2 regions of the Planococcus massiliensis genome follow, and region 1 is predicted to be linked to the other one. Evidence: riboswitches for the same ligand, from Rfam matches in the RefSeq annotation. Region 1 holds a riboswitch; the other holds the start of a gene.
The links. A riboswitch is a leader RNA that binds a small molecule or an ion and turns the genes downstream of it on or off. The one in region 1 is predicted to bind S-adenosylmethionine.
Positions count from the first base shown of each region.

Region 2: another riboswitch for S-adenosylmethionine. It lies ahead of BN1080_RS11385 (methionine ABC transporter ATP-binding protein); the one in region 1 lies ahead of BN1080_RS13440 (5-methyltetrahydropteroyltriglutamate--homocysteine S-methyltransferase).

Region 1 is NZ_CCXS01000001.1:2,690,971-2,694,557, reverse strand. It holds gene BN1080_RS13445 (NADH-dependent flavin oxidoreductase) at 1-367, shown strand, start outside; gene BN1080_RS13440 (5-methyltetrahydropteroyltriglutamate--homocysteine S-methyltransferase) at 428-1,555, opposite strand; SAM riboswitch class I at 1,672-1,772, opposite strand; gene BN1080_RS13435 (Ltp family lipoprotein) at 1,974-2,381, shown strand; gene BN1080_RS13430 (YitT family protein) at 2,433-3,308, opposite strand; gene BN1080_RS13425 (alpha/beta fold hydrolase) at 3,566-3,587, shown strand, end outside.
Region 2 is NZ_CCXS01000001.1:2,284,621-2,288,207, forward strand. It holds gene BN1080_RS11375 (MetQ/NlpA family ABC transporter substrate-binding protein) at 1-633, opposite strand, end outside; gene BN1080_RS11380 (methionine ABC transporter permease) at 670-1,338, opposite strand; gene BN1080_RS11385 (methionine ABC transporter ATP-binding protein) at 1,331-2,356, opposite strand; SAM riboswitch class I at 2,444-2,547, opposite strand; gene BN1080_RS11390 (thioredoxin family protein) at 2,596-2,907, opposite strand; gene BN1080_RS11395 (ribonuclease M5) at 2,913-3,251, opposite strand; gene gcvH (glycine cleavage system protein GcvH) at 3,412-3,587, opposite strand, start outside.

The DNA.
Region 1 (3,587 bases):
CATCCACTATTTGCACGTATCGTTGATGGATTATAAAAAACGTCCGCATAACGAAGCGATTGAAGGGACAATTGTGGAGATTCTGTCTAAGCAAATTGCAGGCCGCGTGGCGTTCGTCGTTGTCGGAAACATAAGAAAACCGGAAGACGCCGTTGCAGCACTTAAAGAAGGCGCGGATATTGTCGTGATGGGCCGCCAAGCATTGGTTGATCCGGAATGGACGGAAAAAGTGAAACAAGGAAAAGAAGACGAGATTTTCCACAGTGTTCCAAAAGAGCGCAAAGGCAAGCTCGATATCCCGGGACCGCTTTGGCAGTTGATGTCGATGTACAAAATGGTCGAAATCGAAGAAGAAGTGAACGTTTAATTTTTGATAACTTTCAAAACAAGAGGCAAGCGCCATTTTCTCAGCGCTTGCCTCTTTTATTTATTTTCCGAAAATCTCTTCAGATATTTCGACGATATAGCGAAGCTTGTCCCATTGCTGCTGTTCAGTGAGGATATTGCCGTGGTGGGTTGAGGCAAATCCACATTGCGGACTGATGCATAGCTGCTCAAGCGGGACATATTTGGCCGCTTCTGCTACACGTGCTTTAATGATTTCTTTGTCTTCGAGTTCGCCGTTTTTCGAAGTAAAGACACCAAGCACCACTTTTGGCCCGCCAGCGGGAATGTGTTCAAGCGGTTGGAAACTGCCGGAGCGGTCGTCATCGTATTCCAGAAAGAAGCCGTCCACTTGTTCTTTGGCGAATAGGGTCGGGGCGATCAGCGCGTAGCTTCCTTCAAATGCCCAGTCGGACTGGTAGTTGCCTCGGCACAGATGGGTCGTTACGGTAAGGTCTTCCGGTTTGCCTTCAAGGACGCCGTTTGCGACGCGAAGTGCAAGATCGATCAAGTATTCGCGGCTATACTGGCCGTCGTTGAACGGGATATCCGGAGACGATAAGCCGGCAATATAGACATCGTCAATTTGAATATAACGGGCGCCTAAATCATAGAACGTTTTAAAAGCATCGCGGTAAGCTTGGATCACGTCTGTCGCGTAGTCTTCAAGATCCGGATAGAGATTTTTGTCACGGATGCCTTCATTGAAGAATTGGTTCGGACTTGGAATTGTCAGTTTCGGGATTGCACGGCCGCCGACAATTTCTTTGAACTCGGTAAAGTCTTTGATAAAAGGGTGATTGTCGTTAAAGGAAATTTTGCCGATATTCCGCACATCATATGCTTCCGTTTCAACATTTTTGAATCGGTAGCCCGTTTCCGGCGTATAGCCTTCAAAACCGTTGATATGGGCCATGAAATCAGTGTGCCAGAATGTTCGGCGGAATTCGCCATCAGTCACAGCCTTTAAACCGACTTCAATTTGTTTGTCGACGATGCGTTTGATTTCAGTCGTTTCCACTTCCCGCAGCTGTTCCGCTGTGATAATGCCTTCTTTAAATTCTTTTCGTGCTTGGTGGATGCTGTCCGGACGGAGGAGGCTGCCGACGTGATCTGCTTTGAACGGAGCATTAACTAAAGTTTTCGGTGTTTCGGTAATTGGGTTTGTCATGTGGAATTCCTGCTTTCTGTTTTTAGTTTGGGTCAAGCTTGTTTTACAGGGCTCTCATGCAAATGAAAAAGAGCCCTCTTCAATAAAGAAGAAAGCTCCCGCCAGGAAATCTGTTCTTCTCATCTTCTAGGCTCTCGCCTATTGGAATTAGCACCTTGCCCGTGGGCGGTTGCTGAGACATCGTAGGGCCAAATCCCTCCGTCTCTCTTGATAAGAAATCGATTATTCAGTTTGTTGTGATTTGATGTTTATAACTATAGGCCAGTTCGGAAGGAAATGCAAGGATATTTGGAAAATTTATTTTTCTAAATGGATGAAGCGAACATCAGCAGAGCGTGAGGCGTCTAAAAATGCTGCCTGTAACCACCCGGTTATACTACAATAAGTGGAGAGAAAGAAGAAAAAGAGGGAATCGAAGATGGAGAAACAAACGGCATTCTTTAAAACAAAATGGAAGTATCTATTGGCTGTCGCCATTGCGTTTGCAGTCGGCGGAGGCATCGGGTTCTTACAATCCCCAGCCCATAGTTCTACAATCGAAAATCAAAAAAAGCAGGAAAAGCTCGAAGTGGCGACTAAAGATTTGGCAGCAGAAGTGGAAATGTTGGAAGCGGCGAACAGCGAGTCTAATGAAAAAATCAATAGATTGAAAGCGCAAATGAAAAAAATGGAGACACCTTCGCAGCAGCAGGCAGTCGCTCGCGCAAAGAATTTCTTGAAATACTCGCCTTTTTCAGAGAGTGGGTTGATTGACCAATTAGTGGTTGAAGGCCATGGCGAGGAAGATGCCGCATATGCAGTAGATTCCATAGAGGATAAAAAATAGACGCTGAGCTCCCGGTTTTTAGGGAGTTTAGCGTCTTTTATGAGGAGAGGATTAATGGATATCCCGTTTTTTAAAGTTTCCGCCTCTGACTTCAGCGACGTCATAAACCGCTACGAATGCATTTTTGTCGATTTCGTAGATGATTTCTTTCATTTTGCTGTCTTCTAAACGGTTGATAATGCAAGTAATTTCTTTATACTGATCGTTTGTATAAGCACCTTTTACCAAGCTGTAAGTGGCATTTCGGCCAAGGCGGTCGTAAATCGTCTGCACAAGAAGATCGGGTTCTTGTGAAATGATTTTATACGTTTTCGAGCCGCTGAAGCCTTCTTCAACCAAGTGGATGACTTTGGAAGCGATAAAATAGGCGATTCCGGAAAGGAAAGCCCCTTGCAGTCCGAAAACGAACGAAACGACGATAAAGACAAATAAATTTAAGAATAAAATCATGTCACTCGTACCGAACGGCAGTTTGCGAGCAAGCAATACAGCGAGCATATCGATTCCGTCTAAAGCGCCGCCATTCCGCAAAGCAAGGCCCATTCCGAAACCGATGATGATTCCTCCGATAACTGTGACGAGCAGCGTATCGCCTTCGATGATGGTTGGAATGTGGTGCATGACGGTTGTCGCATAAGCTAAGGAAGCAATGCCGGTAATGGAGTAGATGGCAAAGCTTTTCCCGATCTGTTTATAGCCGAGATAGACGAACGGAATGTTGAGGACAGCGATCAGCAAGCCAAGCGGCAAACCGAATAATTGCGAGCCGACGATGCTGAGGCCTGTGACGCCGCCGTCTGAGACATTGTTTGGAATTAATACAGCTTCAAGTCCATAGGCTGTGATAAAGGCACCGATGATGATCGGCAATGCTTTTTTGATGATTCTTCCGATGCTCATTTTACGTTTTTGGGGTATTGCACTCATATACTATTCCTTCTTTCCAGCAATTTCTTGAATATCTTTTACTCTAACTATTAAATATAAACTTTTTTATCTTATTTTAACAGAGAAAATGGGGAAATAGCAGGACATGAAAAATCGCAATCTTTCTTTTTATAAACAGAAAATTCTGTTTTATTTAAGGCGTTAGGCATGTATAATTGACCTGGGAAGTAGTTAGACTTTCTCCATACCTGAACACCTTGCTTCCTAAATTGAGGGAAATCCAGGGGAAGGGCGGAATGTTGATGATTGAGAATCTGT
Region 2 (3,587 bases), 410 kb from region 1:
CAATCCGGCATCAATCGCATAGTTCGAGTTGATCAACAACGCATCGCCTTCGCCAGATTCGTATAATTGAACCATCAATGCTGCTTCGTAGTTTGCATCAAATTCAAGGTTTTTCGGGTTTTCCACGATATCGCTCACTTCAGCTACTGTCTTATCGACGCCTTCAGCTAAAGTGATCAACCCTTCTGCTTCAAGAAGCGATAAGATCCGGCCATGGTCGGCTACCGAGTTGCTCATTAGAATTGTTGCGCCTTCAGGCAGTTCTTCTAATGATGCATACTTTTGTGAATAAACGCCGATTGGCTCAATGTGGATGCCGCCGGCGTTTTCAAAATCATAGCCGAATTCTTCAATTTGAGACTCCAAGTACGGGATGTGCTGGAAGTAGTTCGCATCAATTTCTTCTGAATCCAAATCCTGGTTTGGCAGGATGTAATCTTGGTACGTTTCAATTTCCAAGTCAATGCCTTGCTCTTCCAGAATCGGTTTGGCTTTTTCTAAAATTTCCGCGTGCGGTACGTTGGATGCCCCGACTTTTAATGTGCTCGACTCTTCGCTTGATCCGCCGTTGTCGCTTCCGCAGCCCGCTAATGCCAGTACGGATAGTAATGTTCCTGCTACAAGTTTCTTCATGTTTGTGATCTCCCTTTTTTCTAAAATGTTTTATGGTTAACGCTTATCTGAACGAGTGGTCATCCAATCGCCGATAAATTGAATTGCAAACACAATCACCAAGATCAAAATTGTCGCCATCAGCGTGACATCTTCACGGCTCCGTTGGAATCCATCAAGGAAAGCCAAAGTCCCCAGTCCACCGGCACCAATAATGCCGGCCATCGCCGTGTATCCGACAAGCGCGATAGCGGTAACGGTAATTCCTGAAAGCAGCGCCGGCTTGGATTCCGGCAAAAGCACTTTGCGGATAATCGTCCACGTGGTCGCTCCCATTGAGCGCGCAGCTTCAATGACGCCTTTGTCAATTTCTTTTAACGCAATCAACACCATGCGTGCATAAAACGGAGCCGCACCGATAATCAGCGCCGGCAAAGCCGCGTTCGGTCCGCGAATGGTGCCGATCAGGAATTTTGTAAATGGAATCAATAAGATAATGAGAATAATAAACGGAATAGACCGGAAAATATTGACAAATGCACCGGTCAGCCAATTGACGATGCTATTTGCCCATAATTGTTTTGGTGCTGTCAAAAAGAGTACGATTCCGAGAACCAGCCCAATGACAAATGTGAAGAACGTGGACATGGCCGTCATGTAAAGCGTTTCAAGCGTCGCTTCCCACATGTTCTCCCAATCAACGTTCGGGAATAATGATTCAACCATTTGACATCACCTCCGTTTGAACGCTTTCTGCATTCAAGTAAGCGAGCGCCTCGCTAATTTCCTGGGCAGAGCCTTTCATCTGTAAAACCAAGGTTCCGTAAGCGCCGCGCTGCGTATGGGCGATGTTCCCTTGCACGATGTTGACATCGACTGGATACTTGCGGATCAGCTGGGTTAAAATCGGCTGTTCGGTCTGGTCGCCGACAAAAACCAATTTGACCAATTCGCCCGTCGGATACAGCTTCCGCAGATTTTTTATCGTTTCCTGGGAGTCTTCCGTATCTGTCACCTGAGCCACAAACCGCTTTGTAATTTCTGCTTTCGGCGACTGGAAAACTTGCAGCACATCGCCGAGCTCTACTACGCGCCCGCCTTCCATTACAGCTACCCGGTGGCAAATCTTCCGGATGACGTGCATTTCGTGGGTAATCAAAACAATCGTCAATCCGAGCCGCTTGTTGATATCGACCAGCAATTCGAGAATCGAGTCCGTTGTTTGCGGATCCAGTGCAGAAGTCGCTTCATCGCAAAGCAGCACTTCCGGTTCGTTCGCGAGGGCTCTTGCAATGCCGACCCGCTGTTTCTGCCCGCCCGACAGCTGGGATGGATACGCATTTTCCCGTCCTTTTAAACCGACCAATTCGACCAGTTCCAACACGCGCGCATCTCGCTTGTTTTTCGGCACACCTGCGATTTCAAGCGGAAATTCAATATTCTCTTTGACCGTGCGCGACCACAGCAAGTTGAAATGCTGGAAAATCATGCTGACTTTCTGCCGGGCTTTGCGAAGTTCGCTGCCTTTTATCGCCGTGATGTTTTGGCCATTGATGACAACCGATCCGCTTGATGGTTTTTCCAAACCGTTCAATAACCGGATCAACGTACTTTTACCGGCGCCGCTATAGCCGATGATGCCGAAAATTTCACCGGCTGCAATGGACAAGTCCACATCATCAACGGCGGTAAGGGCCCCTTTTCCTGTATCGAATACCTTCGATAGTTTTTTCAATTCAATCATCTTTTACAACTCCTGCCCCCAAAAATAAAAAACCCTTCTGCGCACCATTGAGCAGAAGGGTGAACGTGCAATAACACGATAACCGTTCTCTCATCTTCCAAAGTCAGACTTTGTGTGATTTGGCACCATTTCATTTTCATGACGGTTGCCGGGCTTCATAGGGCACTTCCCTCCACCACTCTTAATAAGAGTTACGCTATTTAATTAGTAATCAGAAATTCAATTTACCATGCAGGGGTTTATTCGTCAACCGTTTTTAACTTTTCGTATAAAAAAGGCACCGAATGAAACGCATAGATCTTTTCCTTCAATCGGCCATTCTCTGTAATGAGGAGGCATGGCACGCTTTCGACTTGATACAAAGAAGCAATTTCCTGTACATAATTTAAATTCGCTTTGCCCAAGCGGACATTCGGGACCAGTTCTTTGACGACATCCATCATCTTAGAAGCAACCTGGCAGGTGCCGCACATGGGCGTATATAAATAGTAAGCGGCTGATTGATGGGTGTTCTTTTCTTTCAGCCATTCTTTATGTGTCCATTCATTCATCTTGTTCATCCCTCGGTTACTAGCTTATTGACTTGAACATTTGCTGAAATCAGTACGTCCAGCAAGATCCGGATCGGTGTTGCCGCCACTTCCTTATAGCTTCGGTTGATATAGAAATGCCGGGCTTCCGGAAATTCCCGTTTAACTAGTTTCCGGAGCTGTTCACCTGATTTATCCGCGTCTACCAGAATGATGATATCCAGATCCTCATAAGGCAGCAGCAATTCTTCAAGCCTTGACGCACTTACTGTACCATTTGTGCATAGAATCGTCACGGGTTCTGCAATGAGCGGTGCAATTCGGGTTTTGTCGCTGCGCCCTTCGACCACGATCACCTTTTCCATAAGACTACACCTCACAGGAAGTAGATAGCTGCCTCAATTTGCAAAAGCTTTTAAGCATGAGTTCATACATCTTATTATAAAACGATTGCTGGATTTGTTCTAGGATCCTGCCTATTCAAATTTGGGGATGAAAAAAAGCGCCCGAAAAGGCGCTTTGATTTTATTCATTGATCATTTCTTTGTATTGGTCTGCAGTCATCAATTCGCCAACTTCAGCTTCATTCGGAGATTCGATTACCACCATCCATGCTTGTTCGTATGGAGACTCGTTCACATGTTCCGGATTGTCTTCGAGTTCCGCGTTCACTTCGATGACACGTCCACTGATTGGTGCGT